Regions from separate parts of the Paenibacillus filicis genome, predicted to be linked through region 1. Evidence: riboswitches for the same ligand, from Rfam matches in the RefSeq annotation. Region 1 holds a riboswitch; the other holds the start of a gene.

Evidence for each region. A riboswitch is a leader RNA that binds a small molecule or an ion and turns the genes downstream of it on or off. The one in region 1 is predicted to bind ZMP and ZTP.
Region 2: it holds a riboswitch for ZMP and ZTP, as region 1 does, so the genes downstream of both, WMW72_RS19505 (bifunctional 5,10-methylenetetrahydrofolate dehydrogenase/5,10-methenyltetrahydrofolate cyclohydrolase) here and WMW72_RS22855 (DJ-1/PfpI family protein) in region 1, are expected to answer to the same signal.

The regions. Positions count from the first base shown of each region.
Region 1 is NZ_JBBPCC010000016.1:138,403-141,858, forward strand. Features, by position in the region: gene WMW72_RS22845 (helix-turn-helix domain-containing protein) at 1-370, opposite strand, end outside; partial or broken gene WMW72_RS22850 (Rpn family recombination-promoting nuclease/putative transposase) at 919-1,770, opposite strand; ZMP/ZTP riboswitch at 1,958-2,037, shown strand; gene WMW72_RS22855 (DJ-1/PfpI family protein) at 2,095-2,667, shown strand; gene WMW72_RS22860 (AraC family transcriptional regulator) at 2,763-3,456, shown strand, end outside.
Region 2 is NZ_JBBPCC010000013.1:30,652-34,107, forward strand. Features, by position in the region: gene WMW72_RS19495 (TetR/AcrR family transcriptional regulator) at 1-101, opposite strand, end outside; gene WMW72_RS19500 (MBL fold metallo-hydrolase) at 107-826, opposite strand; gene WMW72_RS19505 (bifunctional 5,10-methylenetetrahydrofolate dehydrogenase/5,10-methenyltetrahydrofolate cyclohydrolase) at 997-1,848, opposite strand; ZMP/ZTP riboswitch at 1,909-1,990, opposite strand; gene ilvD (dihydroxy-acid dehydratase) at 2,036-3,456, opposite strand, start outside.

The DNA of each region.
Region 1 (3,456 bases):
CATCAAATAGCGCGGATGCCTGATCAAGCAGACTGGCATGATTCAGTTCAGCGAGCGTCGGCATGAGCGGGGAGTCTGTGGACGATTCCTCGCCTATCCATTCGTAGTCGCAGGCATAAAAACGAAGCTGTCCGGCGGACGTTGAGGTCTCGGTCAGATCTTTTCCAAAATGAATGGATGTATGTGGCGGCAGGCATACACAACTGAAGCCTTCCAGCCTATGGGTGTGGTTGTTGATCGTCACTGTAGCTGCATGTGCCTGTATCACGAATAAGCTAGAGGTATTCCGGTGATAGCGAAGGCCCTCGGTGTGCAAGGCCTCTGCATGCCTATACATGTTGCTCAGTACAGGAAGTCCTGAATGCTTCATACGAGTGCCAGCTCCTTCTAGGATGCTTTTCTTCATTAAAAGTATAAGGGAAGGGCATTCGTTCGCGCAAAGAGCACCTAAATCCCGCCATCCTAGTGATGGGAAGGTGAACTTATCGTCTTGCTCAAGCCATGGGCGGACAACTGGCTTTGGCTCAATGACTTTGCATCGGCAGCTTCGTCGTAGATGTGATTCTTGCACGAGTAGATTCTCAATCGTAGTCAAGGAGACCGATGAAAATAAGCGTTGTTAGCTCCTCCGAGGATTCTCACTGTGCTGTTGGAGTCCTTCGAGCGAAGGAGTTCTCATGGAAATAAAAAGTGGACAATCCGATTGCGACAGGTGAAGAGATAAAGGGGTAAGGCTGCTCCGTAAACAGCTCGCAAACAAGAAATCGGAGAAAGTGGCTACAACAAGCACGAAACTAGTCACTGCGAGGTAGTCGGCGTGCCTGATAGGCTGATTGTCGGAGCGACAAAGGTCTCGTTTAATCTTCTATTCATGTAAGAGCCAGCCCTATTCGGCTGACTCTTGTATGAATAGACTGTTCAATTGTGATTTTTTAGACCGATAATTTCAGCTTCAGGCAGCCCGGAAGCTTTGATAATAATGGATGTTTCCACTCCGAGGCTAAGAAGCTCTAACGCCATTTCAATGGCTTTCCTTCGTTCGCCACGAGCTTCGCCTTCGGCTAAAGCCCCCTCAATCATGGAAGCTTCATCATGTAAATACTTCTGTCTATCTTCATACAATCGGCGGGCTTCTGCGTCCTGACTAAGAAATTCTAACGTATCCATAGCCTTTTTCAATACAGGTTCGTTCATCGTCAGCACCTCCCAATTGGATCTATCGACACCCTTCAGGAACAGCAACCAGTTTACCAATCCGCCGCTTTCAACGGGGGCAGCTTGGTCACCGAGCTTTGATAATTCGAGAAAATGTAGTTCTATATCATCGATAAGTGGAATGCCAGTACGGTCTTCACGTAGATGAAACACATTATGATATTCATTGTTTGGAAGGAATGAATAATTTAATATGTTGATGGTAACACATTTCTTCAGCATCTTGTAGGAGTGACCCTCTTGTAGCTGTCCACTGTATAGTTTGCTCCAATAAAACATGGTTCTTTTCTCGGTGTCATACTTGTTGAACAGTTGCATCTCAACGTTGATGAGTTCACCTTCTGCTGTTTTGCCACGAATGTCAAGAATGGATTACTTGTCGCGGGGAGCGTCCTTATCGGTATAAGGGTTCAGCAGAGTGATTTCCGTTAAAGGAGGCCTACCGGCTTCAATAAACGTCGTGTTTAAGAATGCAAGCAGAACATCTCGGTTTTCGTCACTGCCGAAGATGCGTTTGAATAAAAAATCATTTCGAGGATCAAGCAGTTCGTTCATCCGTAATCAACTCCATTCATTATTAGTATATCATCTAGCTAAGTTCTTAGACACACCTAAGCAGACACGCTTGTTAATGAATCACATATCTGCATCAACAAATGAATTTGGTACGAATAGAACCCTTCTCGCCTACGCAGGATTGTGCTTGATTAATCCAAGCTTCCGGCATACAATATAGTAAATATTTGGTATGTGCAACTGGCGTAAACGTGGAGTACCACGAGGGAGCACATAGTCATATCGCCGTACGCCTGGGCAAAGTATTTGATCTTCGATCAGATGCTTTTTTTATTTCACTTGAGGAAAGGTCAGGTGTAGGGAATGAAAATGGCGTTTATATTGTTCGACAAGATGACAGCGTTAGATTTTGTTGGCTTCTATGAAGCTGTAACGTGGATGGGGATTCTACGAGCGAAGGAAGAGGTATCCTGGGATTTTTGCTCGAATCAAGAGGAAGTCACCGATGATCGAGGATTAACGATCAAAGTTAGTCAGGTCTGCCCCGAGCTTTCGGTCTATGATTTGATCTTTATTCCTGGGGGGCTATCGACAAGGCAGCTGAGATTTGATACCGATTTTATATCATGGATTCAGACGGCACGAGATGTGGAGTACAAGGTATCGGTCTGTACGGGGGCTTTGATTCTGGGAGCTGCGGGGTTTCTGGACGGGAAGAAGGCAACAACCAACCCTTCTGCCTATGATCTGTTGGCACCTTACTGTGCAGAAGTGATCAGAGAACGCTTCGTCCGAGACGGTAACCTGTTTACGGGCGGAGGCGTGTCAGCTTCGATTGATTTGGGGCTGTATGTGATTGAGTCCCTTACCAGCCCAGAGGTAGCGCGGCAGGTCCAGGACAAGATGGACTACCCGTACTATAGGTCGATGCGATAGAAGCTGAATGGTTAGAGCAGGTGGAACAAACAGCAAAAAACGTCAAGAACAAAGGTTCGTATTCGTTTATAATCAAGCAGAAAGGAAGAGGGTGAATGTCAACTTATGAAGGCTTGATGCAACGGGTGGTGGATGAGATCGAGGCGAGGCTGGGCGAGGAGCTTACCCTGTCTTCGCTGGCTCAGCTGGCGAATTTCTCAGACTTTCATTTCCATCGGGTTTTTCAATCCATCGTGGGTTGGCCGGTGATGGAATATGTCCGCGGGCGCAGACTGTTCCATGCGGCATGCCGGGTGGCCGGGACGAAGGATAAGCTGATGGATATCGCTTTGGACTACGGGTTCGGCACACCGGAAACATTCATCCGAGCTTTTCGCAAGATGTATGGCATGACACCAGGGGAGTATCGCAAGCAAGGTCTGCGCCCCCATGCCTCTGATAAAGCCAACGTGCTTGAGCGGAGGCTCAATCTCGACTCAGGAGGAATTCGCATGGAATTTCGCGTGGTTACCAAGCCCGGCTTTGATGTGATTGGCTACTCGATCCGCACCCGTAATAAGGACGGTCAGAACAACCGGGATATCCCGGCTTTCTGGCAGCGGTATTTGCAGGAGAAGCAAGGACAGGCCTTGTATGAACAAGCGGCTTCGACAGCGGAGTATGGCATCTGTGGAGACTTTGATATGGATACCGGTGAGTTCACTTACATCATAGGGGTGGAGGCCAAAGAGGGAGCCATTGTACCGGAAGGGGCCATTCGCCGGCACTATCCGGAGCAGACCTATGCCG
Region 2 (3,456 bases), on a different contig from region 1:
GCGAGTGACGCGAGGCTAACTTCCTTGTAGCCCTGCTGGTCGGCCAGCTCTGTCGCGGCCTGGAGGATCGCCCTCAAATCAAGTCCGATTCTCGGGGACATAACCGTCACGCTCCCTTCCCGTTCAGATTGGCTTCCGCTTCCCGAATCGCCCGGTCCATCACTTCCCCCGGCTGCCGGATCAAATCGCCGTGTCCAACAGCTAGCAGCGTCGGGTTGAGCGCTCTCAGCCTGCGCACACTCTCCAGCGCAGAGTGCTTGTGCCAGGTCGCCCAGGCCGGGAACGGGAACCAAGGCACCCATTGCCCGCTTACCGCAATACCTCCGCGGACCTGCATCGCATCGCCTGCGATCAGATGGCCGCTGCGCTGGTCATAGAAGGCCATCGACCCCGGTGTATGGCCTGGTGCCGCTAGCGCGAGCAGGGAACCTACCCGGTCGCCGTCCTGGAGCAGCACATCCGGCCGCGTCCGGACGTTCTTGGGCAAGCTACCGCGGACTGGCGTATCCGGCTCTCCGGGCTCCATCGCGAGATCGCCGTTCAGAAGCTTGGCGTCCCGGCGGGACAAATATACCTTCGCATCCGGCAGCTCCCGCTTCAGCATATCGAGCGCTCCGATATGATCGCTATGCGGGTGAGTAAGCACAATACGGGTAATCGGCTTGCCGAGCGATGCGGATGTCTCTAGAATTCCCTTGCCGCTTACAGAGATACCGGCATCAATCAAGGTCAGCTCTTCTCCTTCGTCGATCAGATATACATTCACCGGAAACCAGGCTGGGAAAACCGTCAATTGAATCAAGCTTTCTATTTGGACTGTACGCATAAGAAAGATCACTCCTCAAAACTAATATAGTTAGTATTAATATAACTAATACCATTAGTTTTAACAAGCTTTTTATTTATTCATGGTCGTTTGCTGAGGCTAGACGCCAAACCTGCAGTGCGGAACTCCACTCCAGTTCCGCACTGCACCGCGATAAGAATTACATCGTTCTATCGGATGGATCTAGCCTGCCTTTCGGCAGCCTCCACGGTATGCTTCAGCAAGATCGCGATCGTGACCGGACCTACGCCCGCCGGTACTGGCGTAATGGCGGCGGCATGCGGGAAGCACGATTCATAGTCCACGTCCCCGATATTGCCTTCATTATATCCTGCATCGATTACGACGGCGCCCGGCTTGATCCAGTCTCCCTGGACAAAGCGAGGCTTGCCCACAGCTGCGACCACGATATCGCCAAGCCGCACGATCTCGTCCAGACGGGCCGTTCGGGAATGGCAAGTCGTGACTGTGGCATGACGGTTCAGCAGCATCGCCGACACAGGCTTGCCCAGAATCGGGCTTCTGCCGATGACGACGGCATGCTTGCCTTCGATCGGAATGTTGTAATCATCCAGTATCGCCATGATCGCCGCGGGCGTGCACGACGGATAATCGGCGAAGCCGAATGCATTTTGGGCGAAGCCCAGCGTCGTGACGCCGTCCACATCCTTATCGATCCGGATGGCCTCGAACGCAGCCCGCTCATCGATATGAGAAGGCACGGGATGCTGCAGCAGGATGCCGTGCACTTGGCTGTCGCCATTCAGCTTATGAATCGCCGCGATCAGCTCCTCAGTCGTAGTCTCTGCCGGCAGATCGACGCGTACCGACTGCATGCCGAGGCGTCTGCACATGTTGCCCTTCATCCGCACATAGGTCGCGGAGGAAGGATCGTCCCCAACCAGAATCGTGGCCAGGCACGGAACGATTCCTCTAGCCGCCAGCCCCTGGATACGGTGGGCCAAATCCTCCTTGATGGCCGCCGCCACTCGATTTCCGTCAAGAAGCCATGTTTCTGTCATCATTTGCTCAGCCCTTTCTGTTCTGCTGAGAAGCATAAAGAGGCAAGGGGAATATCCCCTTACCTCTGCCCAGGCGTACGGCTGAAAATCCGTATGTGCTTCCTCGTGGTACTCCACGTTTACGCCAGTCACACATACCCGTTATTTATCTCTCATTATACGTGTACCCGGTGACGGTTTTCAAGCCTTATTCCCATAAATCCGTCACCGCGCCGCGGGACGCGGACGAGACCAGCCGGGCGTACTTGGCAAGTACCCCTGAGGACGCCTTGAGCGCAGGCGGGGTCCAGGCTTGCGAACGGAGCTCCAGCTCCCCCGCCGTAACAGCGAAGGAGATTTCTTGGGTTTCGCTGTCGATCGTCACGCTGTCTCCTTCCCGGAGAAGAGCAATCGGCCCGCCAACCTGTGCCTCAGGCGCCACATGACCAACCACGAAGCCATGCGAGCCTCCCGAGAATCTGCCGTCCGTGATCAGAGCCACCTCGCCACCCAGTCCTTTGCCGACGATCAGAGCAGTCACAGACAGCATCTCCGGCATGCCCGGACCGCCCTTTGGACCACAATAGCGGATGACAAGAACATCGCCCCGCTGGATCTCATCGCGCATGATCGCCTCGGTCGCCTCGGCTTCGCTGTCATAGACGCGGGCCGGACCGGTGAAGCGCAGCTTCTTCATCCCGGACATCTTCGCAATCGCGCCGTCCGGGGCCAGGTTGCCTTTCAGAACGACGAGCGGGCCATTCGGCTTCAAAGGCTGGTCGAACGGACGGATAATCTGCTGCTCTGGCTGTAAGGGTGCCGCCTCCGCCAAATTCTCGGCCAAGGTCTTCCCGGTGACCGTCAGGCAGTCGCCATGAAGCAGGCCTTGCTCCAGCAGCAGCTTCATCACACCAGGTACACCTCCGATATCATTGAGGTCCTGCATTACATACTTCCCGCTTGGCTTCAGATCGGCCAGATGAGGTACCTTGACGCGGATACGCTCGAAATCGTCATAGGTCAGATCCACCCCAACCGAGTGGGCGATCGCAATCAGATGCAGGAATGCATTCGTAGAGCCGCCGAGCGCCATGACGACGGTAATCGCATTTTCGAAAGCCTTCTTCGTCATAATATCGCGCGGATAAATTTCCTGCTTCAGCAGATCGATCACTTTCTTCCCCGCTTCGGCACATTCCGCCGCCTTATCAGGCGAGATAGCAGGTGTTGAAGAAGAGCCGGGCAGGCTCATGCCGAGCGCTTCGGCAGCTGAGGCCATCGTATTGGCTGTGTACATGCCTCCGCAAGCTCCCGGGCCCGGACAAGCGCTGCATTCCACCTTATACAGCTCAGCGTCCGTGATCTTGCCCTCATGGTATTGACCTACCGCCTCGAAGGCGCTGACGATATCCACATCCTTCCCGTCAAGCTTGCCTGGCTGGATCGTGCCGCCATACACGTACACGGAAGGCAAATTCATCCGGCCGATGGCCATCAGGCAGGCCGGTGTATTTTTATCGCACCCGCCTACGGCGACGAGGCCATCGAACCGCTCGGCATTGGTCACGATTTCGATGGAATCAGCAATGGCTTCCCGGCTAGGCAAGGAGAACGACATCCCTTCATGCC